4 regions of the Salmonella sp. HY31 genome follow, and region 4 is predicted to be linked to each of the others. Evidence: predicted binding sites of a transcription regulator. Region 4 holds the regulator's gene; each other region holds the start of a gene.
The links. Region 4 encodes CRP, which controls carbon source genes, mostly activating them, when cyclic AMP is high. Its sites were predicted from a motif close to ATGTGANNNNNNTCACAT; they were not measured.

Region 1: a site for CRP is predicted at 3,548-3,565, ahead of adhE (bifunctional acetaldehyde-CoA/alcohol dehydrogenase). Genes of this name have one in related genera too.
Region 2: a site for CRP is predicted at 3,582-3,599, ahead of ACE15A_RS03400 (glycine dehydrogenase). Genes of this name have one in related genera too.
Region 3: a site for CRP is predicted at 3,064-3,081, ahead of ACE15A_RS10505 (sugar transporter). Genes of this name have one in related genera too.

What each region holds. Positions count from the first base shown of each region.
Region 1 is NZ_CP170479.1:2,494,032-2,501,313, forward strand. Features, by position in the region: gene oppB (oligopeptide ABC transporter permease OppB) at 1-148, opposite strand, end outside; gene oppA (oligopeptide ABC transporter substrate-binding protein OppA) at 271-1,902, opposite strand; gene ychE (NAAT family transporter YchE) at 2,664-3,311, opposite strand; gene adhE (bifunctional acetaldehyde-CoA/alcohol dehydrogenase) at 3,788-6,466, shown strand; gene tdk (thymidine kinase) at 6,662-7,279, opposite strand.
Region 2 is NZ_CP170479.1:727,031-734,312, forward strand. Features, by position in the region: gene ACE15A_RS03370 (ATP-binding cassette domain-containing protein) at 1-442, shown strand, start outside; gene ACE15A_RS03375 (hypothetical protein) at 594-761, opposite strand; partial or broken gene ACE15A_RS03380 (hypothetical protein) at 709-945, shown strand; gene yjgA (ribosome biogenesis factor YjgA) at 988-1,539, opposite strand; gene pmbA (metalloprotease PmbA) at 1,635-2,987, shown strand; gene cybC (cytochrome b562) at 3,145-3,531, shown strand; gene ACE15A_RS03400 (glycine dehydrogenase) at 3,819-4,157, shown strand; gene ACE15A_RS03405 (SFCGS family glycine-rich protein) at 4,168-4,530, shown strand; gene ACE15A_RS03410 (DUF4312 family protein) at 4,530-4,832, shown strand; gene ACE15A_RS03415 (DUF4311 domain-containing protein) at 4,855-5,631, shown strand; gene ACE15A_RS03420 (DUF4310 family protein) at 5,643-6,284, shown strand; gene ACE15A_RS03425 (amidohydrolase/deacetylase family metallohydrolase) at 6,327-7,282, shown strand, end outside.
Region 3 is NZ_CP170479.1:2,215,990-2,223,271, forward strand. Features, by position in the region: gene marA (MDR efflux pump AcrAB transcriptional activator MarA) at 1-374, opposite strand, end outside; gene marR (multiple antibiotic resistance transcriptional regulator MarR) at 394-828, opposite strand; gene ACE15A_RS10500 (MarC family NAAT transporter) at 1,087-1,752, shown strand; gene ACE15A_RS10505 (sugar transporter) at 1,799-2,989, opposite strand; gene ACE15A_RS10510 (LysR family transcriptional regulator) at 3,105-3,977, opposite strand; gene sad (succinate-semialdehyde dehydrogenase) at 4,081-5,469, shown strand; gene glsB (glutaminase B) at 5,542-6,468, shown strand; gene ACE15A_RS10525 (DUF4186 domain-containing protein) at 6,468-6,827, shown strand; gene ACE15A_RS10530 (tagaturonate reductase) at 7,107-7,282, shown strand, end outside.
Region 4 is NZ_CP170479.1:376,020-383,301, forward strand. Features, by position in the region: gene ACE15A_RS01675 (putative adenosine monophosphate-protein transferase Fic) at 1-324, shown strand, start outside; gene pabA (aminodeoxychorismate synthase component 2) at 356-919, shown strand; gene ACE15A_RS01685 (aspartate aminotransferase family protein) at 1,005-2,222, shown strand; gene ACE15A_RS01690 (YccS/YhfK family putative transporter) at 2,264-4,351, opposite strand; gene crp (cAMP-activated global transcriptional regulator CRP) at 4,400-5,032, opposite strand; gene ACE15A_RS01700 (OsmC family protein) at 5,340-5,744, shown strand; gene ACE15A_RS01705 (phosphoribulokinase) at 5,840-6,709, opposite strand; gene ACE15A_RS01710 (YheU family protein) at 6,761-6,979, opposite strand; gene ACE15A_RS01715 (hydrolase) at 6,976-7,282, opposite strand, start outside.

The DNA of each region.
Region 1 (7,282 bases), 2.1 Mb from region 4:
CAATATTGGCCAGTACTTCCGGTGGCAATGCGCGCTCGCCGGTAAAAGGACTGCCCGGCGCGAGGCGCATCATAAAGAAAGAGATGGTAATAAGAATAAATAGCGTCGGAATCGCTTCCAGACAGCGGCGTAAAATAAATTTCAACATTGCCCGTACCTTCTGGCGTGTGCCTTTACTTCCCGGGCGTGACAAACAGGTCCGCCAGGGAAAGTTATAGTGCGATGAAAAAAGACACTATGGGACAACCACTGTTGTCCCATGTCTTGCCATTAATGTTTGATAATATATAAATTTTTCACATAGATATTATCCAGCGGGTCTTTACCGGTATACCCGCCCACCCAGGGTTTCACCAGGCGCGCGTTAACGTAGTAATACACCGGCACAATGGCGGAGTCTTTATCTAACTGCTGCTCCGCTTTAGCGTACAGTTCACTGCGCGTCGCGTCGTCCGTCACCTTCAGCGTGTCGGCAATCAGCTTGTCAAACGCAGGGCTCTTGTAATGCGCAGTATTGTTTGAACTGTCGGATAACATGGTGTTGAGGAATGAGGTCGGTTCATTATAATCTGCGCACCACCCGGCTCTCGCAACATCAAACGTGCCCTGATGCCGGGTGTCCAGGAAGGTTTTCCATTCCTGATTCTCCAGCTTCACATTGGCGCCCAGATTTTTCTTCCAGATAGACGCCACGGCAATCGCCAGTTTTTTATGCAGATCGGAGGTATTATACAGCAGGTCGAATGTTAAGGGCTTATCTGCCGTAAGGCCGGCTTCAGCCAACAATTTCTTCGCTTCTTCGTTACGTTTTTCCTGGGACCATTTGAACCACTCAGGCTCTACCAGTTTCGCGCCATCGGTATACGGCGGCGTGTAGCTATAAGCGGGTAAATCGCCCTGATTTTTAACCTTATTAACAATAATATCGCGATCTAACGCCAGTTTCAGCGCGGTACGCACGCGGACATCGTTAAACGGCGCTTTTTGGTTATTAATTTCGTAATAATAGGTACACAAATAAGGGTCTACACGGACTTCATTCGGGATCTCTTTTTTCAGTTTCTGGAATAACTCGATCGGCATGTTGTTATAAGTCATGTCGATCTCGCCGCTGCGATAGCGGTTCACATCCGTCACTTCCGAAGAGATAGGCAAATAAGTCACCTGATTGATGACAGTTTTGTCGTTATCCCAGTATTGCGGGTTACGTTCCAGTACGATACGTTCGTTCACTACCCAGTTTTTTAACTTATAGGCACCGTTGGTGACAATATTGGCTGGTTGCGTCCATTTATCCCCAAATTTTTCGACCGCTGATTTTGGTACAGGAGACACTGAAGGGTGAACCAACAATTTGTAGAAATAAGGCACCGGCTCACTTAAGGTCACTTCAAAGGTGTGATCATCAAGCGCTTTTACCCCCAGATCGGTGGCGGGTTTTTTACCGGCGATAATATCATCAATATTAGCAATATGACCGTATTGCAGATAGCTGGCGTACGGCGATGCCGTATTAGGATCGGCCAGGCGTTGCCAGCTATAAACAAAATCATGGGCGGTGACGGGCGTACCGTCTGACCATTTCGCATTTTTACGCAGATGGAATGTCCAGACTTTAAAATCCTTATTTTCCCATTTTTCCGCAACGCCCGGTGAAGGATGTCCCTCTACATCGCTAATTAATAAGCCTTCGAAGAGGTCACGGTTGACGTTCGATTCCGGCACGCCTTCAATTTTATGCGGGTCGAGAGACTGCACTTCCGAGCCATTATTACGTACCAACGTTTGCTTGTCGGCTAACTGAACGCCGGCGGGCACGTCTGCCGCAGTCGCGGCGCTGGCGGCGATGAGCGCAGTGAGTATTCCCGCTGCAATCAAACTTTTTTTCGTGATGTTAGACATTGTGTTTGTACTCCACTCATTATAATTACTGGTTTTTACCAGCCTGTTTAATCCCGTCAGGGTTCCTGTACAGCACTGGTGGTGTACTGCCAGGTCTGTCACTGCTTTTGCTATCACCGACTTTATTTATTCTGACGATTCGTTCGATCGCCTTTCGTCGATTCGGTATACGACGTACCTGCCCACGTCGCACGTTATTCCTGACAACCATCTAAATGAAAATAGTTATCAACAATGTAAAATCTTCTGCAAAATGTTTGGCCGGAAAGTATCAAATGCGTTTCTGAACCGCCAATTCATTTTACAAATTTGTTAACCAATTCTCTTTTATGGAAAATTCTCTGCCCCGAAAAACGGCTAAAAAATGTTAAAAAATTTTAATTTATTATTTTTAATCAATGAGTTGGTAGAAAAACCTCTCTTTATCACTCTGTAGTGATATGCTCGCCTCAAAAAAACACACAAATTTAACAAATGCTCATTATTTAGCACATTAATCTAGGATGGCGCTGAAACAACTAATAACATTTCAATAATCCTTCATCAAGCCCCAGAGTATGATGTGAATAAAATAACAGACGCACCGCTTCTCACGGACTGAGTAATGTTCATAATGATTTGATTAATAAAAATAAATAGCATTAGGCTATATTAATATTCTTTATCATTTAAATGCTGAATGCGTATCAAAGTAAGAAGTGTTACGTGGGAATGTCACAAGGCAGCCCCTTAGGGCGCCGCCTGTAAATCAATGAGGGAGTTTAATTGAGCAAGCCGGGGAAAATGCCTTTTATTCCTGTGACAATAAATTCGATGCCGAGCGCCATTAACAACAACCCCATGATTCGGGTAATAACGTTGATACCGGTTTGCCCCAGCAAACGGACCAGCCACGGCGCCATACGGAACACGCCCCAGCAGCAAAGCGCAAAAAGCGCAATGGCAACTGAAAAACCAAGCAAATGCGCGATGCTGTGATAACGCGTCCCCCAGACGATAGTGGAGCTAATCGCCCCAGGCCCCGCCATTAACGGTAGCGCTAACGGCACAACGCCAATGCTCTCGCGTATGGCCGTCTCTGATTTTTCTTGCTTGTTTTGTTTATCTTCCCCCAGCTTACCGCTGATCATCGACATCGCAATGGTGACAACCAGGATACCGCCCGCAATTCTGAACGAATCAATAGAAATGCCAAATAGCTGCAGGATGCCATCTCCGAGGAATAAGGAACTCCACAAGATAATCGCCACCGACAGATTCGCGGTGAGGTTAGTTTTATTACGCGCCGTGGCCGTCTGGTAGCTGGTCATGCTGATGAAAACGGGAATAATCCCCACCGGGTTAACCAGCGCAAAGAGCCCGATAAAAAACTTAAAGTAAACAGGAAAATCAAAAAGCGTTTGAATCACGGTTAGCTCCGAAGCGTTAGCCGGATGAAGTCAATGTTCGTTAATGATCAAAACGCGCAGAAGATACGCCTTTTATTCGCATAGTTCACCTCTTATCTACACCTAATTTCATCCATTCTTCGCTGTTATTAATATGTACTAGTTATGCTAATCCCCCCACTCTTCATGACAACATTTTATTAACACTTAACGTAAAACGTTGAAATGGCCTGCTGAAAGGTGTCAGCTTTGCGTAAACTTGATTTAGATCACACAATCACTACTCAGAAGTGAGTAATCTTGCTAACGCCACCTGGACGTAATGCGTTAGCGTTAAACGATACTGACGCAGAAGCTCTTTTAGTAAATCAGAGCGAAACGGACGTTAAGTAACCACCTGAATTTCAGGTATTTATACAAAGTATCGTCGATCTGTCTATACTCACGTATCGCGCAGATGATTTACTAAAAAAGTTTAACATTATCAGGAGAGCATTATGGCTGTTACTAATGTCGCTGAACTTAACGCACTCGTAGAGCGTGTAAAAAAAGCCCAGCGTGAATATGCCAGTTTCACTCAAGAACAGGTCGACAAAATCTTCCGCGCCGCCGCTCTGGCAGCCGCTGATGCCCGAATTCCGCTGGCCAAAATGGCCGTTGCCGAATCGGGTATGGGTATCATCGAAGATAAAGTGATTAAAAACCACTTCGCTTCTGAATATATTTACAACGCCTATAAAGATGAAAAAACCTGCGGCGTGCTGTCTGAAGACGACACCTTCGGGACCATCACCATCGCAGAACCTATCGGCATTATTTGCGGTATCGTTCCAACCACTAACCCGACCTCTACCGCTATCTTCAAATCTCTGATTAGCCTGAAGACCCGTAACGCCATCATTTTTTCCCCGCATCCGCGTGCAAAAGAAGCGACCAACAAAGCGGCAGACATTGTTCTGCAAGCTGCTATCGCTGCCGGTGCGCCAAAAGATCTGATTGGCTGGATCGATCAACCTTCCGTAGAACTGTCTAATGCGCTGATGCACCACCCGGACATTAACCTGATCCTCGCCACTGGCGGTCCGGGTATGGTTAAAGCAGCATACAGCTCCGGTAAACCTGCTATCGGCGTAGGCGCAGGCAATACCCCGGTTGTTATTGATGAAACCGCTGATATCAAACGCGCTGTTGCGTCTGTTCTGATGTCCAAAACCTTCGATAACGGCGTAATCTGTGCTTCTGAACAGTCTGTGGTCGTTGTTGACTCCGTCTATGACGCCGTTCGCGAACGTTTCGCCAGCCACGGCGGCTATATGCTGCAGGGTCAAGAGCTGAAAGCGGTTCAGAATGTTATCCTGAAAAATGGCGCGCTGAACGCCGCTATCGTGGGTCAGCCAGCCTACAAAATCGCTGAACTGGCAGGCTTCTCCGTACCAGAGACCACCAAGATTCTGATCGGTGAAGTCACGGTTGTTGACGAAAGTGAACCGTTCGCACACGAAAAACTGTCTCCGACTCTGGCGATGTACCGTGCGAAAGATTTCGAAGAAGCGGTAGAAAAAGCAGAAAAACTGGTCGCTATGGGCGGTATCGGTCACACCTCTTGCCTGTACACCGACCAGGACAACCAGCAGGATCGCGTTAACTACTTCGGTCAGAAGATGAAAACCGCGCGTATTCTGATTAACACCCCGGCTTCTCAGGGTGGTATCGGCGACCTGTACAACTTTAAACTCGCACCTTCCCTGACTCTGGGTTGTGGTTCCTGGGGTGGTAACTCCATCTCTGAAAACGTTGGTCCGAAACACCTGATCAACAAGAAAACCGTTGCTAAGCGAGCTGAAAACATGTTGTGGCACAAACTTCCGAAATCTATCTACTTCCGCCGCGGCTCTCTGCCCATCGCGCTGGATGAAGTGATTACCGATGGCCACAAACGTGCGCTCATCGTGACTGACCGCTTCCTGTTCAACAACGGCTACGCTGACCAGATCACATCTGTTCTGAAAGCGGCTGGCGTTGAAACCGAAGTATTCTTCGAAGTTGAAGCTGACCCGACCCTTTCTGTTGTTCGCAAAGGCGCTGAGCTGGCTAACTCCTTCAAACCAGACGTGATCATCGCGCTGGGCGGCGGTTCCCCGATGGACGCGGCGAAAATCATGTGGGTAATGTACGAACATCCAGAAACCCATTTCGAAGAGCTGGCGCTGCGCTTTATGGACATCCGTAAACGTATCTATAAGTTCCCGAAAATGGGCGTGAAAGCGAAAATGATCGCCGTCACCACCACCTCCGGTACTGGTTCTGAAGTGACGCCGTTCGCCGTTGTCACCGACGACGCCACCGGTCAGAAATATCCGTTGGCAGACTACGCGCTGACCCCGGATATGGCGATTGTCGACGCCAACCTGGTCATGGAAATGCCGAAGTCTCTGTGCGCATTTGGTGGTCTGGATGCCGTAACTCACGCCCTGGAAGCCTACGTTTCTGTACTGGCATCTGAATTCTCTGACGGTCAGGCTCTGCAAGCACTGAAACTGCTGAAAGAAAACCTGCCGGCATCCTACCATGAAGGTTCTAAGAACCCGGTAGCTCGTGAGCGTGTACACAGTGCAGCCACTATCGCCGGTATCGCGTTTGCGAACGCCTTCCTGGGTGTATGTCACTCAATGGCGCACAAGCTGGGTTCTCAGTTCCACATTCCCCACGGTCTGGCGAACGCGCTGCTGATTTGTAATGTTATCCGCTACAACGCGAATGACAACCCGACTAAGCAGACCGCTTTCAGCCAATACGATCGTCCGCAGGCACGCCGTCGTTATGCGGAAATCGCTGACCATCTGGGTCTGAGCGCGCCGGGCGACCGTACTGCCGCTAAGATTGAAAAACTGCTGGCATGGCTGGAAAATATTAAAGCTGAACTGGGCATTCCTAAATCCATTCGTGAAGCAGGCGTTCAGGAAGCTGATTTCCTGGCAAATGTGGACAAACTGTCTGAAGATGCCTTCGATGACCAGTGCACCGGCGCGAACCCGCGTTATCCGCTGATCTCCGAACTGAAACAGATTCTGCTGGACACCTACTACGGTCGTGATTTCACCGAAGGTGAAGTTACAGCGAAGAAAGATGTCGTTGCCTCACCGAAAGCAGAGAAGAAAGCGAAAAAATCCGCTTAATTCGTTATCCGCTTTAGCATGACTATAACGGCCTCAATTGAGGCCGTTTTTTTGTTTTACCTGTTTATCAGATGCCTGATGGCGCTGCGCTTTATCAGACCTACGTGTTCACGCCACTCCCCTGCCACCAGTATGCCTGAATAATAACGCCCAAAGCGCTACAGGGCATTTTATTAGCCTAACGCTGTCCTGGTATCACATGTACCGATGGCGCTCCTGAATCGCCGTCAGTGAGCCCTCCTCCAGCGCGTCCTTATAATGCTTACGACAAACCGAAACGTAGCGTTCATTCCCACCAATAACCACCTGTTCGCCTTCGTTATAAGGTCTGCCATCCTGATCGAGGCGCAGAACCATACTGGCTTTACGACCGCAGAAACAGATGGTTTTTAATTCCACCAATTTATCTGACCATGACAGTAAGTATTGACTGCCGACAAAAAGCTCCCCACGAAAGTCTGTTCGTAGCCCATAGCAAAGTACCGGAATATCTAATTTATCGACAACCTCGGATAATTGATAAACCTGCTGGCGAGTCAAAAACTGGCTTTCGTCGACTAACACGCAATGTATTGTCTGTCGCGCGTTCTCGGCACGAATCTCTTCAAACAAGGATGTATTTTGGTTAAACAATTTTGCCGGCGACGACAAACCGATACGAGAGCTGACTTTGCCTGCGCCGAAACGATCGTCGATTTCTGCCGTATATACGACGGTACGCATCCCGCGTTCCTGATAATTGTATGAAGATTGCAGCAGTGCAGTCGACTTACCCGCATTCATTGCCGAATAGTAGAAATATAGCTGTGCCATTGG
Region 2 (7,282 bases), 350 kb from region 4:
TTCGGGCGCAGTAATTTATGATGGTGTTAGCTCGAATCATTTATCCTCTGATTTTTTCTTTAAAGAAATTAGCTGTATTTACCCTAAAGATGGTTTTTTATCTGGTACCCTTGAATACAATTTTTTGCTTAAGAACAGCACCAATCCGCCTAAGGTTGTAGATGCCTTAAAGTTACTTGGGTGTGATTTTATTCTTAATGACCCTGGCGGTATGAAACGGCATGTTAGCTATATGGAAGAGGGTTTTTCATCGGGGCAATTACAGAAATTGCTTCTGGCAAGAAGTATCAGCGGTTCAGCAAATATCTTTGTTTGGGATGAGCCGACTTCTTCTCTTGACGAGAAAAGTGAAAGCGAATTTTTCAGTAAAATAGATACTATCCTTATAAGGAAAAACACTCGTCATGACAACGCATCGCAAACATTTATTACAATTTTTTGACAGAGTAATTTATTTAAAGAATGGAAAAATTACAGGTGATTATCTGCACGCAGAGCTATTCCCTTAATCAGTACAGTGTACCGTTTTTTTACATTTCTGCTGTTTGACCTGTTAATTAGCCCGCATATACGGGCTAATTTGTGCCAGTTATTTACGTTTTATCTTGGCTCATGCAAATGACTTCAGGCATGATGCCTGCATACCCGGCGCTGATGGAACTCTTTTCAAATTTTCCATGGACGGTACAAGCCTGCGCGCCCGGTATTATATTCTTTTCCAGAAGAAACCTGGCCGCCGTCATGGCGGCTTTTTCATTCACGGGAGTGTCGATGGATAAGAAGATTTGTGTCGTGTGCCTTAGCGTCAGAAAGCCAGCAATGCGTATTTATAAATAACTGGACCGGTAAAAGGCTATCAAGCGCCCACGGCAGGAGTCAGGGAAGTACATTCTGCATCAACGTATTTTCGATTCTGACCGGGATAAAAAAGGCGAGGAGTTTTACATTTTATTGAGTGGATACGCAAGGTTGCCCTTGCGTATCATTTTACTCTTCGTTCTCAGACAGCTCACGCAGATACTGGAAGATCTGACGCGCTGATTTCGGCGGTTTGTTGCCTTCTTTCTCTTTCTTCGCATTGCGGATCAATGAACGAAGCTGTTGACGATCGGCGTTAGGCCACAGGATCAGTACTTCGGCTACTGCGTCATCGCCTTCGACGATCAGACGATCGCGCAGATGCTCAAGCTTGTGAAACAGCACCACCTGCTGATTATGGCGATTCTTTAGCTTGTCCAGCGCCTGGCGAATAGGTTCAACGTCGCGCTGGCGCAGCATCTTTCCGATAAGCTGCAACTGGCGGCGACGTCCTTCCATTTTGATACGCTGGGCCAGTTCAATGGCGTCGCGCAGATCGGCGTCCAGCGGGATCTTATCCAGCGCGTTTTTCCCCAGATCCACCAGTTCCGCGCCCAGGCGTTTTAATTCCTCGGCATCGCGTTTAATTTCACTTTTACTGACCCAGATAATTTCATCGTCTTCGTCTTCGATGTCATCACCGGGAACGTCGTCGAGCCAGTCTTCGGGCTGCTTTGTCATGTCAGGCTCCTTAAAAAAAGAGGCTAATGTTACCAGTTAAGATGCGCACTGAAAAACGGTTCTCTGTTAGACTTCAGAGAAACTCTCTCTACATTATGGCATTTGCAATGAAAGTAATCTCACAAGTTGAAGCGCAGCGTAAGATTCTGGAAGAAGCAGTTTCGACAGCGCTGGAGTTAGCCTCAGGCAAATCGGATGGGGCGGAAGTGGCCGTCAGCAAGACCACCGGCATTAGCGTCAGTACCCGTTATGGTGAAGTAGAGAATGTCGAATTTAATAGCGACGGCGCGCTGGGGATCACCGTTTATCACCAGAACCGCAAAGGCAGCGCTTCCTCGACGGATTTAAGCCCGCAGGCGATTGCCCGCACCGTGCAGGCCGCGCTGGATATCGCTCGTTACACGTCGCCGGACCCGTGCGCAGGCGTGGCGGACAGAGAGCTGCTGGCGTTTGACGCGCCGGATCTGGACTTGTTCCACCCGGCAGAGGTTACGCCAGACGAAGCCATTGAACTAGCCGCGCGTGCGGAGCAGGCTTCTCTAAAGGTGGATAAACGCATTACCAATACCGAAGGCGGTAGCTTTAACAGCCATTACGGCATTAAAGTGTTCGGCAACAGCCACGGTATGTTGCAAGGATATTGCTCCACGCGCCATTCGCTCTCAAGCTGTGTCATTGCTGAAGAAAATGGCGATATGGAGCGTGATTACGCTTATACCATTGGTCGGGCGATGGCGGATCTGCAAGCGCCGGAATGGGTCGGGGCCGAGTGCGCGCGCCGTACGTTATCCCGTCTGTCGCCGCGCAAGCTTTCCACCATGAAAGCGCCGGTGATTTTCGCCAATGAAGTGGCGACAGGGTTATTTGGCCACCTGGTCGGGGCGATTGCCGGCGGCGCGGTATACCGTAAATCCACTTTTCTGCTTGACTCGCTGGGCAAACAAATTCTGCCGGAATGGTTAACCATCGAAGAACACCCGCATCTGCTAAAAGGGCTGGCGTCTTCACCGTTCGACGGCGAAGGCGTGCGCACGGAGCGCCGTGACATTGTGAAGGATGGCGTGCTGACTCAATGGTTACTGACCAACTATTCTGCCCGCAAACTGGGGCTGAAAAGTACTGGTCATGCGGGCGGCATCCATAACTGGCGTATCGCCGGGCAGGGGTTGAACTTTGAGCAGTTGCTTAAAGAGATGGGCACCGGCCTGGTGGTGACAGAACTGATGGGCCAGGGTGTCAGCGGTATTACCGGCGACTACTCCCGTGGCGCTGCCGGATTCTGGGTTGAAAATGGTGAAATCCAGTACCCGGTGAGTGAAATCACCATTGCCGGCAACTTAAAAGAGATGTGGCGAAATATTGTCACCGTCGGCGACGATATTGAAACGCGTAGTAATATACAGTGTGGTTCGGTACTGTTACCGGAGATGAAAATCGCCGGACAATAATACCCGTCATACTTCAAGCTGCGGGTGTGCTGGCTGCGTCCGTTTACCCCGGCCACTTACTTATGTAAGTGACCGGGGGCACGTGCTTACCGGCTGCCTGCAACTCGAATTATTTAGGGTATTCAGCTTATCGTTAATAATAAAAAGGAAGTGAACAATGCGTAAAAGCCTGTTAGCTGCTCTTGCTGTGTCATCTCTGGTGTTCGGTTCGGCTGCTTTTGCTGCCGATCTTGAAGATAATATGGATATTCTCAATGATAACCTGAAAGTCGTTGAGAAAACGGATAACGCCCCTGAACTGAAAGCGGCGTTAACCAAAATGCGCGCGGCCGCGCTGGATGCTCAAAAAGCTACTCCGCCGAAGCTGGAGGATAAAGCGCCGGATAGCCCGGAAATGAAGGATTTTCGTCACGGTTTTGACATTCTGGTCGGCCAAATTGATGGCGCGCTGAAGCTGGCGAACGAAGGTAACGTCAAAGAAGCGAAAGCCGCGGCGGAAGCGCTAAAAAACACCCGCAATACATATCACAAGAAGTATCGTTAATTTTTGTGGGATGGCGGCTTTGCTTTATCCGTAGGTCGCCATCCGGAAAAATGTAATACTCATCACACTTTCTCACTTTATACGACCACGCCGTTGTTGATTTCTGCCGCGCCATTTTCTCTTTACGCCACGATACGCCTCACACTTTCCCGGCGCTAACTCATCAAGGCCGCCTTTTCTGTGCAGCAGATCACCCTCCCCACTCACCTTTCCACTTCGAGGTGGAAAATGACTCGCTACAAACTTTTAACCCTTGTCGCTAGTTTTATCTCATTGCCATTAACGGGGTGAGACGCGTGGATAACGGAGCAGTAAAACACAACGCCGGGGAGCGAATTAACGAACTGGCTGAACAGGTGTTAACACAGGTGGATGGCCTGCTGGGGCGGCATCACATTGTCCCCAATGCGGTACAGACGCAAATGCTGACCTCGCACGTTCGCGCCATGGCGCACCGGTCAATTACCGGCGAGCCTTTACCGGAGGTCGATGCCAGCTTGTTTGATGAAATCTCAGCCGAATCAATGGCGCTCGCCCGCGAAATCGTAGCGGCGTTTGGCAACCTTCCTGACGAAGAAGCCTGGCTATTATCGGTACATTTTGAAGTCGCGAAAGACAACCTCTAAGGAGCAAAAAATGGAACAGATTACCGTCGTGATTGGCGATCGCCTGGGTAAAGGCCAGAAAGTGGCGGCAGGCGTGGAAAAAGCGGGCGGACGTGCGGTTGTTGTACCGGGCGTCGCGGCAGACATGAAGCTGGGCGATGTGATGAAAGCGGAAAACGCCACCTTCGGCATTTCATTTTGCGGCAGCGGCGGCGCGGGCGCTATCACCGCGCAAAACAAGCATGGCTACAAAGCCAAATATGGGATGCGGTCAGTGGATGAAGGCGTCACCGCTATCAATGAGGGCTGCAACGTGTTGGGTTTCGGCTTTATGGATAAAGAAGAGCTCGGTGAGCGCCTGGTGCAGGCGTGGCAAAAGAAATACGGCGCCTGATGATGAAAGAGCAATTCACCACCACGGTGAGAGTAAAAGGCAAGGGCGACGCCAAAGCACGCGCCTTTGCCGATGCGCTGAACCATGTTCAATCGACGGTGATGAGAAAGTCGCCGTATATCTTACTGCGTATTGAGCCACAGGATGTGCGGATTGTTCAGGCGCATGAGTCGGTGCGTAAAGAGGCCTTTCTGTTTTTCTTTTTGCGCCGGGAACGACGCACTTACAGCGTGGAGCTGGATGTGACCGTCAACGTGACCGCCATCAATCTCGACAGGGTGGATTTTGTCGCGAAACGCTGATTTTTGTTAAAAAGGCATAGTTATGTTCCTGATAATACTAATTAAATCGCTCATTATCGGCGCGTTGGTCGGCGTAGGAGTGGGCGCTGGGGCTGCACGCATGTTTCACGCGCCAACCACGCAGGGGATGGGCGCGTTCCGTACGCTGGGCGAACTCAACTCTTGTGAAGGCGACCCGGCATCTCACTTCTCCTTTGGGTTAGGTTTCTTCTTTAACGCCTGGGCGTCGTCCGTAGCGGCCGGATCGTTCACCCAGGATGTCGATCACCGCATCATCCCGAACTGGGGCGCGGCGGCGCTAATGATCAAAAACCGTAACGTCGGCGAGACGCTGCACGATCCGAAGAAAATGGCGATTGCCTGCGCCGTCATCGGCATGATTGTCGTGACGTTCCTTAACCTGACCGCCTCATCCGTACCAGAAGCGCTACAGGTAACGGCGGTTAAGGTGCTGGTGCCAGCGGCAAACCTGCTGGTCAACATCGTCATGCCTGTGATCTTCTGGTTAGCAGCGATCGACGCTGGTAAAAAATCGGGCTTCTGGGCCACCGTTTTCGGCGGCGCGGCGCAGCTCATCATGGGGAACGCCGTACCGGGGCTGGTGCTGGGTATATTGATCGGTAAAGGCGTAGAAGAGAGCGGCTGGAACCATGTCACCAGAGTGATGATGGTTGCCATCGTGTTGCTGTTTGTATTGAGCGGCTTCTTCCGCGGCTTCGACATGAAAATGATCGAGTCTTTCAACATGACGGTCCCGAACTGGCTTGAACTGATCCACAACTCGCTCAGCGGCAAATAACGGAGGCCACAATGGAAGAGAATAAAGGTTTTTGGTATGCCGACTGGTCGTTCCCGATCTTTGTTGGCCTGCTCTCATCCGGCGTTTTCGCCGGGACGCATATGTACTATCTGTACGGTATCGGCGCATTTAACGAAGTCGCTTTTGTGGCGATGCTGAAAGCGGGGATGGATACCGGCGTCTATGGTGCGGTCGCCGCTTTCGGCGCCAGCTTTTTATTTGCCCGCATTATCGAAGGTTCGCTGGTCGGGATTCTGGATATCGGCGGGGCAATTCAGACCGGCGTGGGCTTAGGGGTTCCGGCGTTACTGCTGGGGGCTGGCTTTGTCTTCCCGGTGGCGAACTTTATCGCCTCGCTGATAACCGGTCTGGTGATTGGCCTGGCGATTGGCTACATCATTATTCTGGCGCGTAAGTTCACCATCAATCAGAGCGACTCCACGTACGGGGCGGACGTCATGATGGGGGCCGGTAACGCTTCAGGCCGTTTTCTGGGACCGCTGATTATCCTCAGCGCCATGACGGCGTCTATTCCGATTGGCCTGGGTTCGCTGGTGGGCGCGCTGCTGTTTTATATCTGGCAGAAACCGATTACCGGCGGCGCGATTTTAGGCGCGATGATTTTAGGTTGGCTGTTCCCGGTGGCCCTTTAATCCCTACGGGCGCTCCGGCGCCCGCCTCTTCAGGAGAACGTTATGTTTGATTTACTCCTGCGCCGTGCGCGGCTGGTCGACGATACGGTCTGCGATATCGCCCTACAAAACGGCAAAATTGCCGCGCTGGGCGACATTTCCGCGCCGGCGGTAAAAACCCTCGATCTACGCGGCAACTGTTTTGTCAGCGCAGGTTGGATTGATTCGCACGTCCACTGTTACCCAAAATCGCCGATTTATTTCGATGAGCCGGATAGTATCGGCATCGCGACGGGGGTGACGACGGTGATTGATGCAGGCAGCACCGGCGCAGACGACATTGATGATTTCTATGCCCTGACCCGTCAGGCGACCACCGACGTTTATGCGCTATTGAATATTTCCCGCGTCGGGCTGATAGCTCAGAATGAACTGGCGGACATGAACAACATTGATGCCGGAGCGGTAACGCTGGCGGTAAAACGCCACCCGGATTTTATCGTCGGCCTCAAGGCGCGGATGAGCAGCAGCGTGGTAGGCGTTAACGGCATCACGCCGCTGGAACGCGCTAAAGCCATGCAGCAAGAAAACGGCAACCTGCCGCTGATGGTACATATTGGCAATAACCCGCCGGATCTGGACGAAATAGCGGAGCGTCTGACGGCGGGCGATATCATTACCCACTGTTACAACGGTAAGCCGAACCGTATTCTTCGGCCTGACGGCGAGCTGCGTGCCTCGGTGACACGGGCGCTGGCGCGCGGTGTGCGTCTGGACGTCGGACATGGCACCGCCAGCCTGAGCTTTGCGGTGGCAAAACGCGCCATTAGCCTGGGGATTTTACCGCATACCATCAGTTCCGATATCTACTGCCGTAACCGCATCAACGGCCCGGTGCATTCGCTGGCTAATGTGATGTCGAAATTCCTCGCCATCGGCATGTCGCTGCCGCAGGTCATTGCGTGCGTGACGGCCAATGCCGCCGATAGCCTGAATCTGAAAACCAAAGGTCGTCTTCA
Region 3 (7,282 bases), 1.8 Mb from region 4:
CCATGGTTCAGCGGCAGCATATACCGTGATTCGCCATGCATATTGGTAATCCGGTATTTGTGTGGCGGCACGTCAAAATAGTTTTTGAACGTCCTGGTCAATGTTTGCTGTGACTCAAAGCCATAGCGTTCCGCCAGATAGAGGATGGGCTCGTTGCTCTCTTTTAATTTTTGCGCAATTTCCGTCATTTTACGGCTGCGGATGTATTGACCTAATGAATGACCGGTCTCTTTTTTAAACATCCGTTGCAGGTGCCATTTGGAGTACCCTGAACGCTCAGACACTTTTTCCAGTGAGAGCGGCGATTCCAGGTTATCCTCGATCCAGTCCAAAATGCTATGAATAGTAATAGCGTCAGTGTTGCGTCTGGACATCGTCATACCTCTTTTTTGTCTACGGCAGAATTTTCTTGAGCAAATACTCAAGCGTTGCCACTTCGTCCGCCGTTAAGTTTTTTGTTAATTCCTGATGCAGGTCTTGCCCTGGTCGTTGATGACATTGCTCACAAATTGCCGCGCCGTCCGGCGTTAGCTTCACCAGTACGCCGCGTTTGTCATTAGGATTCGGCAGTCTTTCGATCCAGCCTTTGCACAGCAGGCGGTCGAGCATCCGCGTCAATGCGCCGAGATCGACAGACAGCACTTTTTTAAGTTCAACCGGGGTAACACATCCCGCGCAGCGTATCGAGCAAAGCACTTTAAACTGTGATGCGGTGATATCCAGCGGGGATAAGTAGTCATTTAACAGGCGATCTTTTTTCTGATTTACCATGTAGATCAAGCGACCCAGCGGAATGATTTCATTGAACAGATCACTGGTGCTTTTCAAAATGGTTGCCCCGGCAAGTAATTAATTTCGTCAGATACTATTTCTCAGGCAAGTATAAGTCAACTGAATGAATTAACCGATGCCACGATTTGCTAAAAGGCGTACAAGGTAATGTGTTGTGATAACCTGTAACTAATTGATAATTACAGGTTATAGGTTACGGAGGATATTGACTTACGCACTGGCAAAATGGCGCGCCGGGGCAGTTTCACTTTATACTTCCGGTTCATGAAACGCTGATGGGTAAGAGATAGTATTATGATGGATTTGTTTAAAGCGATTGGATTGGGACTGGTCGTACTGCTCCCTTTAGCCAATCCGCTAACCACCGTGGCGCTGTTTCTTGGCCTTGCGGGCAATATGAATAGTGCGGAACGCAACCGACAGTCATACATGGCTTCGGTTTATGTCTTCGCCATTATGATGGTGGCGTACTATGCCGGGCAGTTAGTCATGAACACCTTCGGTATTTCGATTCCAGGGCTACGGATCGCCGGTGGGTTAATCGTAGCGTTTATCGGCTTCAGAATGCTTTTCCCGCAGCAGAAGGCGCATGAGTCGCCGGAAGCGAAAAGCAAATCGGAGGAGCTGGCGGACGAACCGACGGCCAATATTGCGTTTGTTCCACTGGCTATGCCAAGCACCGCAGGACCGGGGACTATTGCAATGATCATCAGTTCCGCTTCCACAGTGCGTCATGGCGGCGAGTTTCCCGACTGGGTCATTACGGTCGCGCCGCCGATTATTTTTCTTGCCGTGGCGGTGATCCTGTGGGGATGTTTACGCAGTTCCGGCGCTATCATGCGGCTGGTGGGTAAAGGGGGGATTGAAGCGATTTCCCGCTTAATGGGATTCCTGCTGGTGTGTATGGGCGTACAATTTATTATCAACGGCGTGGTAGAAATTATTAAAACGTACCACTAAGGCGCATTTTTGTCTGCCGGAAAGGCGTTCCCGGCAGACGAATGTCTTAATGCGATTGTTCTTCCAGCATCACTGGCCATTTACGGAATATGAGCACAGCCCATACCAGCGCGGCACAGGCGGGTATGGCGCCAATATAGCCGATGGCCGACATTGACCAGTGCAAACTCACCTGATTTCCTACCAGCGCGCCAGCGCCAATACCGATATTAAAGATGCCTGAAAATAGCGCCATTGCGACATCGGTCGCGTCCGGGGCCAGCGCCAGTACTTTCACCTGCATACCGAGCCCTATCACCATAATCGCGATTCCCCAGAAAATGCTCAGTATGGCCAGATGCGCTTCGCTATCCGCCGCAGGCAGCAACAGAAGCAGACAGACAACCAGCAGGGCAATAGCGATACTGACGAGCGACGAGGCATGGCGATTACCCAGTTTACCAAACACGAGGCTGCCGATGATTCCGGCGCCGCCCAGGATCAGTAACAGGACGGTAGCAAAATTCGCACTGAGCCCGGCGACATTCTGAACGAACGGTTCAATATAGCTATAAGCCGTGTAATGCGCAGTCACCACAACGACGGTCAGTACATAGAGGCTCATCAGCGCCGGGCGTCGGAATAGCAAAGGTAAACTTTTTAGTGAGCCGGAATGTTCGCTCGGCAATTTCGGTAGAAGCTTAATCAGACATAGCAGCGTAATTAATGCGCCCATGCCGATGGCAAAAAAGGTGGTGCGCCAGCCAAAATACTGACCAACAACGCGACCTATCGGCAGCCCAAGCACCATGGCCAACGCGGTTCCGGTCGCTATCAGACTTAATGCCTGCGCGCGTTTCCCGGCAGGGGCCAGGCGGATCGCCAAAGACGCGGTTATCGACCAGAAAATAGCGTGGGCGAAAGCGATGCCGATACGGCTAATGACCAGCACGGTAAAGCTCCACGCCAGGAAGGAGAGCACATGGCTGGCAATAAACAGAACAAACAGACAAATGAGTAGCTTACGGCGCTCCATTTGACTGGTAAGAAGCATAAAAGGTAGCGACATGACGGCAACTACCCAGGCGTAAATGGTTAGCATGATGCCGACCTGCGCGGTTTGCATATGAAAGCTTTCGGCAATGTCTGACAGCAAACCAACCGGCACAAATTCCGTGGTATTGAAAATAAAAGCGGCGATAGCAAGCGTAACTACCCGTAGCCACGCGACCTTGCGGGAAACTGGATTGATAGTCATAAAAATATTTCGGGTTAGTTGCGAGAAGGTGAGGCCGCGATCTTAAAACGTTTACTGGCGAAAAGACAATCATTTTGTGACCTGCGTCTCATTTACTTCGCAGGCCGTTTCGTCTTCAGTCGACGCTCGCCAGTTGGGCGTTAAGTAGCTCTATAAAGGCCTCAAGCTGGCGCGTCATCGCCCCGCGCCGCCAAATTAGCCAGGTGGTAAGCCAGCGCCACTTCTCCGCCAACGGCCAGGCTTCCACTTGATGATGTCCTGGCATACTGTTGAGCATACTTGCTGGCATCAGCGCAATACCTGCGCCGGCGATTACGCACGCCAACATTCCATGATATGACTCCATTTCGTGAATCGTACCGGGGGTCGCGCCATCGGCATGAAACCAGCTTTCGAAATGCCGCCGGTAAGAACAGTTGGCGCGAAAAGCATATATGTTACAACCATTCACCTCGCTTGCGCGCGAAACGACGGGATGGCCGTGCGGCGCGACGATCATCATCTCTTCCTGGTAAACCGGCATACCTTCCAGCCCCGGATGCATTAGCGGGCCATCAATAAAGGCGGCGTTCAGCTTTCCTTCGAGCACGCCATCCAGCATGGCGCCGGAAGGACCTGTCGTTAACGCGAACTGAATTTTAGGGTAACGCTGGTTATAGCCCGCCAGCAGCGCGGGGATACGTACGGCGGCAGTACTTTCTAACGCGCCGAGTGAAAACAGTCCTTGCGGTTCCTTTCCGGCGACCACCATGCGGGCTTCATCGACCAGCGCCAGGATCTGCTGGCTGTAACGTAAAAAGTTATGTCCGGCTGGCGACAGCCTGAGACGCTGGTTTTCGCGAATAAACAGAGAGACGCCAAGGTCGGCTTCAAGCTGGCGGATACGCGTGGTCAGGTTAGACGGAACGCGGTGCACTTTTGCCGCCGCCTGCGTAATGCTACCCGTTAGAGCGACAGCGTTAAACATTTCCAGTTGCGTCAGGTCCATGGTTTTCTCAATTCGTGAATGTTCTGGTTAATATTATTCATTTCTCGGAAAGGGTAAAGGGCGTCATGATGGTATGACTTCCCTGATAACGAGAGAAAGGAACATGACCATGATGACTGCAACACAGGCGCTATCCATGAATCCTGCGACCGGGCAGACGCTGGCGACAAGGCCCTGGGCTAACGCGCAAGAGATTGAATATGCGCTGAATCTGGCGGCGAATGGTTGCAAAAAGTGGAAAATGACGTCGGTAGCGCAACGGGCGCAAACATTACGCGATATTGGTCAGGCGCTTCGCGCTCATGCAGAAGAGATGGCGCAATGTATTACGCGTGAAATGGGTAAACCCATAAAACAGGCGCGTGCGGAAGTGATGAAATCCGCCGCGTTATGCGACTGGTATGCGGAACATGGTCCGGCAATGCTGAATCCTGAGCCTACACTGGTAGAAAATCAGCAGGCGGTGATTGAATACCGTCCGCTGGGCGTCATTCTGGCGATAATGCCGTGGAATTTTCCTTTATGGCAGGTGTTACGCGGGGCAGTGCCGATACTGCTGGCGGGGAATAGCTACTTGTTAAAACATGCACCCAATGTCACTGGTTGCGCGCAGATGATAGACCGAATCTTGACGGAAGCCGGTACTCCCGCTGGCGTCTATGGATGGGTGAACGCTAATAATGAGGGCGTGAGTCAGATGATTAACGATCCGCGAATCGCGGCGGTGACGGTGACAGGCAGCGTGCGCGCCGGCGCGGCGATTGGCGCTCAGGCTGGGGCGGCGCTGAAAAAATGCGTACTGGAACTGGGTGGGGCGGATCCGTTTATTGTGCTTAATGATGCCGATCTTGAGCTGGCGGTAAACGCTGCGGTTGCAGGACGCTATCAAAACACCGGACAAGTCTGCGCCGCCGCCAAACGTTTTATTGTCGAAGAGGGCATTGCACAGGCGTTTACCGAGCGATTTGTGGCGGCTGCCGCGGCATTAAAGATAGGTGATCCTCTGGTTGAAGAGAATGACCTGGGACCGATGGCGCGCTTTGATCTGCGTGATGAACTCCATCAACAGGTGCAGGCTTCTGTCGCCGAAGGCGCACGGCTACTGTTGGGCGGCGAGAAAATCGCCGGGGAAGGCAACTATTATGCTGCGACCGTTCTGGCTGATGTCACGCCTGACATGACTGCATTTCGTCAGGAGCTTTTTGGGCCTGTTGCCGCCATTACCGTTGCAAAAGATGCGGCGCACGCCCTCGCGCTGGCGAATGACAGTGAGTTTGGCCTGTCGGCGACGATCTTTACCGCCAACGATACGCTGGCCGCGGAGATGGCGGTGCGTCTTGAGTGCGGTGGGGTATTCATTAATGGGTACAGCGCCAGCGATGCGCGTGTGGCATTCGGCGGGGTGAAGAAAAGCGGCTTCGGTCGCGAGCTTTCGCACTTTGGTTTACACGAATTTTGCAATGTGCAGACCGTTTGGAAGAACCGTGTCTAATCGTCCTGACGTCGCGTCGTGCCCTCTGCTATACTCGCAGGCCTTTTCAGACCTGCGAGCAAGGAGCATGTTGTGGCCAGGGCCATGGATAATGCAATTTTAGAGACGATTTTACAGCGCGTTCGCCCCCTTATTGGCCAGGGCAAAGTCGCTGACTATATTCCGGCATTAGCGTCCGTCGAGGGTTCAAAGCTGGGAATAGCGATTTGTACCGTGGACGGGCAGCATTATCAGGCGGGCGATGCGCACGAACGCTTCTCTATTCAGTCTATTTCGAAAGTGCTCAGTCTGGTGGTGGCGATGCGTCATTATCCAGAAGAGGAGATCTGGCAGCGCGTCGGAAAAGATCCTTCCGGCTCGCCGTTCAATTCGCTGGTTCAGTTAGAGATGGAACAAGGTATCCCGCGTAATCCATTTATTAATGCGGGCGCGCTGGTGGTATGCGACATGTTGCAAGGACGGCTTAGCGCGCCGCGTCAGCGGATGCTGGAAGTTGTGCGCGCGCTTTGCGGCGTATCGGATATTACGTATGACACTACGGTCGCTCGCTCTGAATTTGAGCATTCCGCCCGTAACGCCGCTATTGCCTGGCTGATGAAATCGTTCGGTAATTTTCATCATGATGTGCCTACCGTGTTGCAAAATTACTTCCACTACTGCGCGTTGAAAATGAGCTGCATGGAACTGGCGAGGACGTTTGTCTTTCTGGCAAATCAGGGCGAGGCATTTCATCTCGACGAGCCGGTAGTTACACCTATGCAGGCCCGGCAGATTAACGCGCTGATGGCGACCAGTGGTATGTATCAGAACGCCGGAGAGTTTGCCTGGCGTGTAGGATTGCCCGCTAAGTCCGGCGTGGGTGGCGGTATTGTCGCCATTGTGCCGCATGAAATGGCGATTGCCGTCTGGAGTCCGGAGCTGGACCCTGCGGGAAACTCTCTGGCGGGTATTGCCGCGCTTGAACAATTAACACAAACATTAGGACGCTCGGTATACTGATGAATGCGCTTGAACCGCTTTTTGCCCGCCTGGCGCGATCGACATTTCGTTCGCGTTTTCGTCTCAGGGTAAAAGAAAGACAATATTGCTGGGATAAAGGCGCGGAGGTGATTGATAAACACGCCGCCGATTTTATCGCCCAACGACTGGCATCAGCTCACCCGGCGAATGATGGTAAGCAAACGCCGATGCGGGGACACCCGGTGTTTATCGCGCAACACGCGACGGCGACCTGCTGTCGTGGATGTCTGGCAAAGTGGCATCACATTCCCCAGGGCGAAGCACTGAGCGAAGCGCAGCAACAGTATATTGTCAGCGTTATCCATTACTGGCTGGTTATACAAATGAATCAGCGGTAGGAGACGTTTGTTGCCGTCGACGCTTCATGATTGAATTACCTTAATACTCTCCCGGTTTATCCTTTCTTTTTTCTCTTCGTCCTGCGGGCTATACGTGGGCATATCTCCTATGAAGCCGTTTTCTTATCGACGTCGGAGCGGCGCCATTTCACTGGATATACCAATCGGGCAAAAATAGTCACGACGTCTTGATCAAAACAGGGGTTCAGAGTCGTAAAGTTTGCTAACCTGTTGGACCAATAAATCATCTTGTATGACTAATTTAAAAGGGAACCCGTTGTGAAAACGTTAAACCGTCGTGATTTCCCCGGTGCGCGGCATTCTGAACGCATCATTCAGTTTGGCGAAGGAAACTTTCTACGCGCTTTTGTGGACTGGCAGGTCGAGCTGCTTAATGAACATACCGATCTTGATGCCGGCGTGGTTATTGTGCGCCCTATAGAAAGCGATTTTCC
Region 4 (7,282 bases):
TATATCGAAAAAGAGGGTAATGTCCTGATGCAGGATCTGGAAGAAGAGGGCTATCTGGTCGGTCTGGCGCATGAAAAGTTTGTCGAGCGGCTGGCGCATTACTACTGCGAAATTAACGTACTTCACCCGTTTCGTTTGGGGAGCGGGCTGGCGCAGCGCATCTTCTTTGAACAACTGGCGCTACATGCAGGCTACGCGCTGAGTTGGCAAGGTATTGCGGTTGAAACGTGGAATCAGGCGAACCAGAGCGGCGCGATGGGCGATCTCTCCGCTTTGCAGGCGATTTTTCAGAAAGCGGTAAGCGAAGCTCGCGAAACTGAGTAAAATAGTGCGGTTCTACTGACCCGGAGCCGCCATGATCCTGCTTATCGATAACTATGATTCCTTTACCTGGAACCTCTACCAGTATTTTTGTGAACTGGGCGCGGAAGTGCAGGTCAGGCGCAATGATGCGCTGACGCTGGCGCACATTGACGCTTTGAACCCGCAAAAAATCGTTATCTCTCCCGGCCCCTGTACGCCGGATGACGCTGGCATTTCACTGACGGTCATCCGCCATTATGCCGGACGTATTCCGATGCTGGGCGTCTGCCTTGGGCACCAGGCGATGGCGCAGGCTTTTGGCGCGACGGTGGTGCGGGCAGCGAAAGTAATGCACGGTAAAACGTCACCTGTTACGCACAATGGACAGGGCGTGTTTCGGGGATTGCCCAGCCCGTTAACCGTGACACGTTACCACTCGCTGATTGTCGACCCTGCCACGTTGCCTGAGTGTTTTGAGATCACCGCCTGGAGCGAAACGCAGGAGATTATGGGCATTCGCCACCGCGAGTGGGATCTGGAAGGCGTGCAGTTCCACCCGGAAAGTATTCTCAGCGAACAAGGACACGCTCTCCTGGAGAATTTCCTCCGGCGTTGATTTGTGGTTGCTATTAAGTGATTTTTTATTCATATTTTGTGATTATAATTTCACTGGCATTTCTGCTTAACCGGGTGGTAATGATATGGCAACTGAACAAACGGCTATTACGCGCGCAACTTTTGATGAAGTGATTCTGCCCATTTATGCACCGGCGGACTTTATTCCGGTTAAAGGTAAAGGCAGTCGCGTATGGGATCAGCAGGGCAAAGAGTATATCGATTTCGCCGGCGGGATCGCAGTGACTGCGCTGGGCCATTGCCATCCGGCGCTGGTCGAGGCGCTGAAATCCCAGGGTGAAACCTTATGGCATACCAGCAACGTTTTTACCAACGAACCGGCGTTGCGTCTGGGACGTAAATTGATCGACGCCACGTTTGCCGAGCGCGTGCTGTTTATGAATTCCGGCACCGAAGCGAACGAAACCGCTTTTAAACTGGCGCGTCATTATGCCTGCGTGCGCCATAGCCCGTTCAAAACGAAAATCATTGCCTTCCATAACGCCTTTCATGGCCGTTCCTTGTTTACCGTCTCTGTAGGCGGGCAGCCGAAATATTCCGACGGCTTTGGGCCGAAACCCGCCGATATTATTCACGTTCCCTTCAACGATCTCCATGCGGTGAAAGCGGTAATGGATGACCACACCTGCGCGGTGGTGGTCGAGCCGATTCAGGGTGAAGGCGGCGTGCAGGCGGCTACACCGGAATTCCTCAAAGGGTTACGCGACCTGTGTGACAAGCATCAGGCGTTGCTGGTGTTTGATGAAGTGCAGTGCGGGATGGGGCGCACCGGAGACCTGTTTGCCTATATGCACTACGGCGTCACGCCGGATATCCTCACCAGCGCCAAAGCGTTAGGCGGCGGTTTTCCGGTGAGCGCCATGCTGACCACGCAGGAGATTGCCTCGGCCTTCCATGTCGGTTCGCACGGTTCAACCTATGGCGGCAATCCGCTGGCCTGTGCGGTGGCTGGCGCGGCATTCGATATCATTAATACGCCAGAGGTACTAGAAGGCATTCACACTAAGCGGCAACAGTTTGTGCAACATTTGCAGGCGATTGACGAACAATTTGACATTTTCAGCGATATTCGCGGCATGGGGCTGCTGATTGGCGCGGAACTGAAGCCGAAGTATAAAGGTCGGGCGCGCGATTTTCTGTACGCAGGCGCAGAGGCCGGGGTGATGGTGCTCAATGCCGGACCAGACGTGATGCGTTTTGCCCCGTCGCTGGTGGTGGAAGAGGCGGATATCAATGAAGGAATGCAGCGCTTTGCGCAGGCGATAGGGAAAGTGGTTGCCTGATGGCGGATTGCCGGATAAGCGTAGCGCATCCGGCAGTCGATCTAACCTTTTGTATCCCGTAGCCGCTTACTCAGCCAGATACCGTGATGCGGACGCTGACGCCAGGCCATCGACGAAATGGTGTGCATGGTGTTCAGATGGCCGATGATGCGCTGTAAATGTTGTTCCAGAGTGCTCAATAAGCCATGTGACGGCATGTCCGGCGACTCCAGAATGTTGACGTCGCCGGAACCGCCTGGCCTGTCGTACTCCAGGCGCTGCTGGCAGCGCTGAATCGCAATCTCGCAAGATTCCAGATAGCGCTGCGCCAGATCCGGCGTCAGCATGGTGTGTTCCCGCGCCAGCGTCGTCATGGCGTTGATATGCTCGACAATAAACTGGCTGTGCGTGACCCACAGTTTCATATCCGACAGATAGTGGGTATTGAATCCGGGTTCCTGCATTGCCTGATTTAACGAGTTGAATAGCGTGTTATGCGCCTGGTTGACCCGCATTCTTTGATAAGCGAGCGGGGTGGCCTGCGGATCGTTACTGAGGATCAGTCGGATAGCTTCTTGATCGGCTTCCAGCGCATCATGGGCGTTTTTACGTAATAGCCCGCTTTGCCATTGCGGCCACAGCCAAACCATGCCGCCAAAGGCAATTAAACAGCCAATAAGCGTATCGATCAGCCTCGGCACAATAAACTGCTCTCCGTTTAACGTCAGTAACTGGATGGTGTATACCGCCGTCACCGTAAAGCCGACCGTCGCCCAGCCGTAGTTTTTACGAATAATCAGATAACTTGCCAGCGTTAGTACCAGCATGACCGCCAGCGTAATGCTTTCGGGAATATGTAAGTGCAGCGTGACGCCGGCAATCACCAGGCCGACCAGCGTTCCGACCGAACGGTGCAGAATACGTACGCGCGTCGCGCCATAGCCGTTTTGGGTGACAAACAGCACCGTCATGAGGATCCAGTACGGTTTGGGCAGGTGCAACGCGCTGCCCATCAGACTGGCGATACTCATCATTACGCTAATGCGTCCGGCGTTGCGTAGCGCCGGCGATTTAAGCGACACATAATTTTTCAGCGCCGGGAGTAGTGGCAGGCGACGCTGTTTATCGGCCATCAGGTCGCGGGCGTAAAGCGGTCGCTGAGTACGCAGCACGCGGGCGATTCGGCTGAAGTGCCAATAGCAGAACTGGCCTACCGGGTTTTCAGGATGTTGATTGGCAATCTTCTCCAGCGCGCCAATCTGTTTTTCCATAGAGAAGCGCGTCGGCAGACGATGATAAAGGATGTCATCCGCCAGCACGCGCAGGCGAGCGGCGACCGTTTGCGCATTCCAGCGAATTACCTCTTCCGCATGGCTGCGTTCTACCAGTTTCTGTACCTCTTCCGGCTGATGCAGGCTGACGGAGATGTGTTCCTGCAAATCCATCGCTTCCTGAAAAGCCCGCAGTAGGCGCTTGTAATCATTATTGTTGTGCGCCGAAAGCATATGCATCTGTTGGTAACACTGGGTAATGAGATCGACCGCTTTTTGCTGGCGTATCAGCAGGGGAGGCAGCGCTTTTTCCGGATCGATATGTTGGGTGAGCAGGCTGTATTTCGCTTCGCAGTAATCGGCCAGTTCACGATATAACAAACTCAATGACTCGCGCAGCGGCTGTTCGCGCCATAGCCAGAACCAAAACCAGTTAAACACGCCGTACCATAGGGTGCCCAGCGCATAAATAAGCAGCGGCTCCCAGACGGGCATGTATCCCGCAAGGCTCAGGGTAAATATGGCGGCAATCAGCGACGCTGGCAGTAGCCGCGCATGAAGTGGGCTAATTTCCGCCGTCACGCCAAGCACCAGCGTGAGCCCGGTCAGGATCAACGGCAGGGGGACGGATTCCGCCAGCAGGAGTTGCGTTGCCAGACTGCATCCGGCGAACAGCGACGCGCCGATGATCAGGCGTTTAAAAAAGCGTTTGTGCGGTGTATCCAGACCTGCAATGTTGCAGCAGGCGGGAACGAGAGAGAAAAGTAATCCCAGGTGTAGCTGGCCTATCAATAAACCGACAGCCACAGGCAGGCACAGCACCAGCGTTTGCCGTAGTGCGTAATTAATCTCTGGGTGATAAATCAGTCTTCGCCACATCGATGCAAACAAAAATGGCGCATGATAAAACGCGCCATTCTGACGGGATTAACGGGTGCCGTAGACGACGATGGTCTTGCCATGCGCGGAGATCAGGTTTTGATCTTCCAGCATCTTCAAAATACGACCAACGGTTTCGCGGGAGCAGCCGACGATCTGGCCAATTTCCTGACGGGTGATTTTGATCTGCATCCCATCCGGGTGCGTCATGGCATCGGGCTGTTTCGCCAGATTCAGCAGCGTCTGAGCGATACGCCCGGTGACGTCGAGGAAGGCGAGGTTACCTACTTTTTCAGACGTGACTTGTAAGCGACGAGCCATCTGGGAAGAGAGGCGCATCAGAATATCCGGGTTTACCTGGATTAATTGGCGAAATTTTTTGTAGGAAATTTCAGCGACCTCACATGCGGTTTTCGCACGTACCCAGGCGCTGCGTTCCTGGCCTTCTTCAAACAGGCCCAATTCACCAATAAAATCACCCTGATTCAGATAAGAAAGAATCATTTCTTTCCCTTCCTCATCTTTGATCAGCACTGCCACGGAGCCTTTAACGATGTAGTACAGCGTTTCTGCTTTTTCACCCTGGTGAATCAGCGTGCTCTTTGACGGGTACTTATGAATGTGGCAATGAGACAAGAACCATTCAAGAGTCGGGTCTGTTTGCGGTTTGCCAAGCACCATGCGCGGTTATCCTCTGTTATAAGCTGTCTCCAGAGCCAGAAAACGGCACTGTCTCTGGGGTTGCAAAAATATGCTTCCCGCTACCTGGGAAGAGGGCTACGAAAATAGACTGTAGCCTGTAATGTGATGTCCTCTGCATACATGCAGTACGTCAATGTATTACTGTAGCATCTTGTCTGTTTTAGCATAGCTTTCGCCGTGTGTCTCCTGGTGTCTCGCTTCAGCATGACCCAAGTCGCCTTCCATTGCGAGTTTTGTTGTATGCGCGTAATCTTTCAGGAAAATTGAAACATTGGAGTTACGAAATATGCAAGCGCGTGTAAAGTGGGTTGAAGGACTCACGTTCCTCGGAGAGTCTTCCTCCGGCCACCAGATTTTAATGGATGGCAACTCCGGTGACAAAGCGCCGAGTCCGATGGAGATGGTATTAATGGCGGCTGGCGGATGTAGCGCTATTGATGTGGTATCGATCCTACAAAAGGGGCGTCAGAATGTCACCAACTGCGAAGTGAAGCTGACATCCGAGCGCCGGGAAGACGCGCCGCGCCTGTTTACGCACATTAATTTGCATTTTATGGTTACCGGCAGCGATCTGAAAGAGGCTGCCGTCGCGCGCGCTGTTGATCTCTCTGCGGAAAAATATTGCTCGGTGGCGCTAATGCTGGAAAAAGCGGTCCATATTACCCATTCGTATGAAGTGATTGCGGCGTGATTATCATTATCTGATGGCGGCTTCGCCTTATCGGACCTACCAGTTTTTATCCCGTAGGCCCGATAAGCGTAGCGCCATCGGGCGTTTCAACGCGGTTATTCGATTTTTTTGCCTTCCATTAATCGCTGTACCAACGGCAACATAATCAGCTCCATCGCCAGTCCCATTTTGCCGCCCGGCACCACTAATGTATTAATGTGAGAAATGAACGAGCCCTGGAGCATCGCCAGTAGCCAGGGAAAATCGATCCCTTCCAGGTTGCGGAAATGGATCACCACAAAACTCTCATCCAGCGACGGAATGCCCTTTGCGGCGAACGGATTGGAGGTGTCGACGGTCGGCACGCGCTGGAAGTTAATATGGGTACGGGAGAACTGCGGCGTAATGTAATTGATGTAGTCGTCCATGGAGCGCACCACGGAATCCATCACTGCTTCACGGGAGTGTCCACGTTCGCCGGTGTCACGAATCAGTTTCTGAATCCATTCGAGGTTGACGATAGGCACCACGCCAACCAACAGATCAACATGACGCGCGACATCATGTTGCGGCGTGACGACGCCGCCGTGCAGTCCTTCATAAAACAGCACATCGGTCGGCTCGGGAAGCGGCTGCCAGGGTGTAAACGTGCCGGGAACCTGATTCCACGGTACGGCTTCATCATAGGTATGCAGATATTTACGTGACTGGCCTTTACCCGTCTGCCCGTACTCAATGAAAGTGTGTTCCAGCAGGCTGAAGTCATTGGCTTCAGGCCCGAAATAGCTGATATGCCGCCCGGCGTCGCGCGCTTTGCGGATCGCCATGTCCATTTCCGGGCGGGTATAACGATGAAAACTGTCGCCTTCCACCTCGGCGGCGTGCAGATTTAACTGCGCGAAAATTTTACGAAACGCGAGGCTGGTGGTGGTGGTCCCCGCGCCACTTGACCCTGTTACTGCTATCACCGGATGTTTGGCTGACATGGCAACTCCATGATTAAGCTTTAATAATAATGTATTGCCGTCAAAGGCGTTTTATTCGCGAAACTGTTTTTTCGGCATAATATTGACCGTTTCATGTAATTCAGACCATACCAGAACGGCCTCGCCGGATTGCAGTTGACGTTTTACGTCCGCGACTTTTTGTTCAAGCGAACGTTCATGTTCACCATAATCGGTGCCTTCGCGCAACACAAAGCTTTCGAGCAGGTTGTCCAGCGTGTCGGGGGAGAGCCCCTGCCAGGGAATGATCATGATGACGCCTCCAGATACGTTGTCAGCCAGTCAGGAATTCGGCGTTCCAGCCACATTTCAGGGCGCAGCGGCGTACCGCCGATAAATCCTACGTGTCCGCCATGCTCAGTTAACTGATACTCCACGTGTGGGGGCAGATCTTCCGCTTTAGGGATCACATGATGATCCATAAACGGATCGTCTTTGGCATGAATAATCAGCGTCGGTTTAGCAATCTGGTTAAGCAACGGCATGGCGCTACACTGACGATAGTAGTCGATGGCGTCGGCAAAGCCATGAATTTTCGCGGTGATCAGGTCGTCA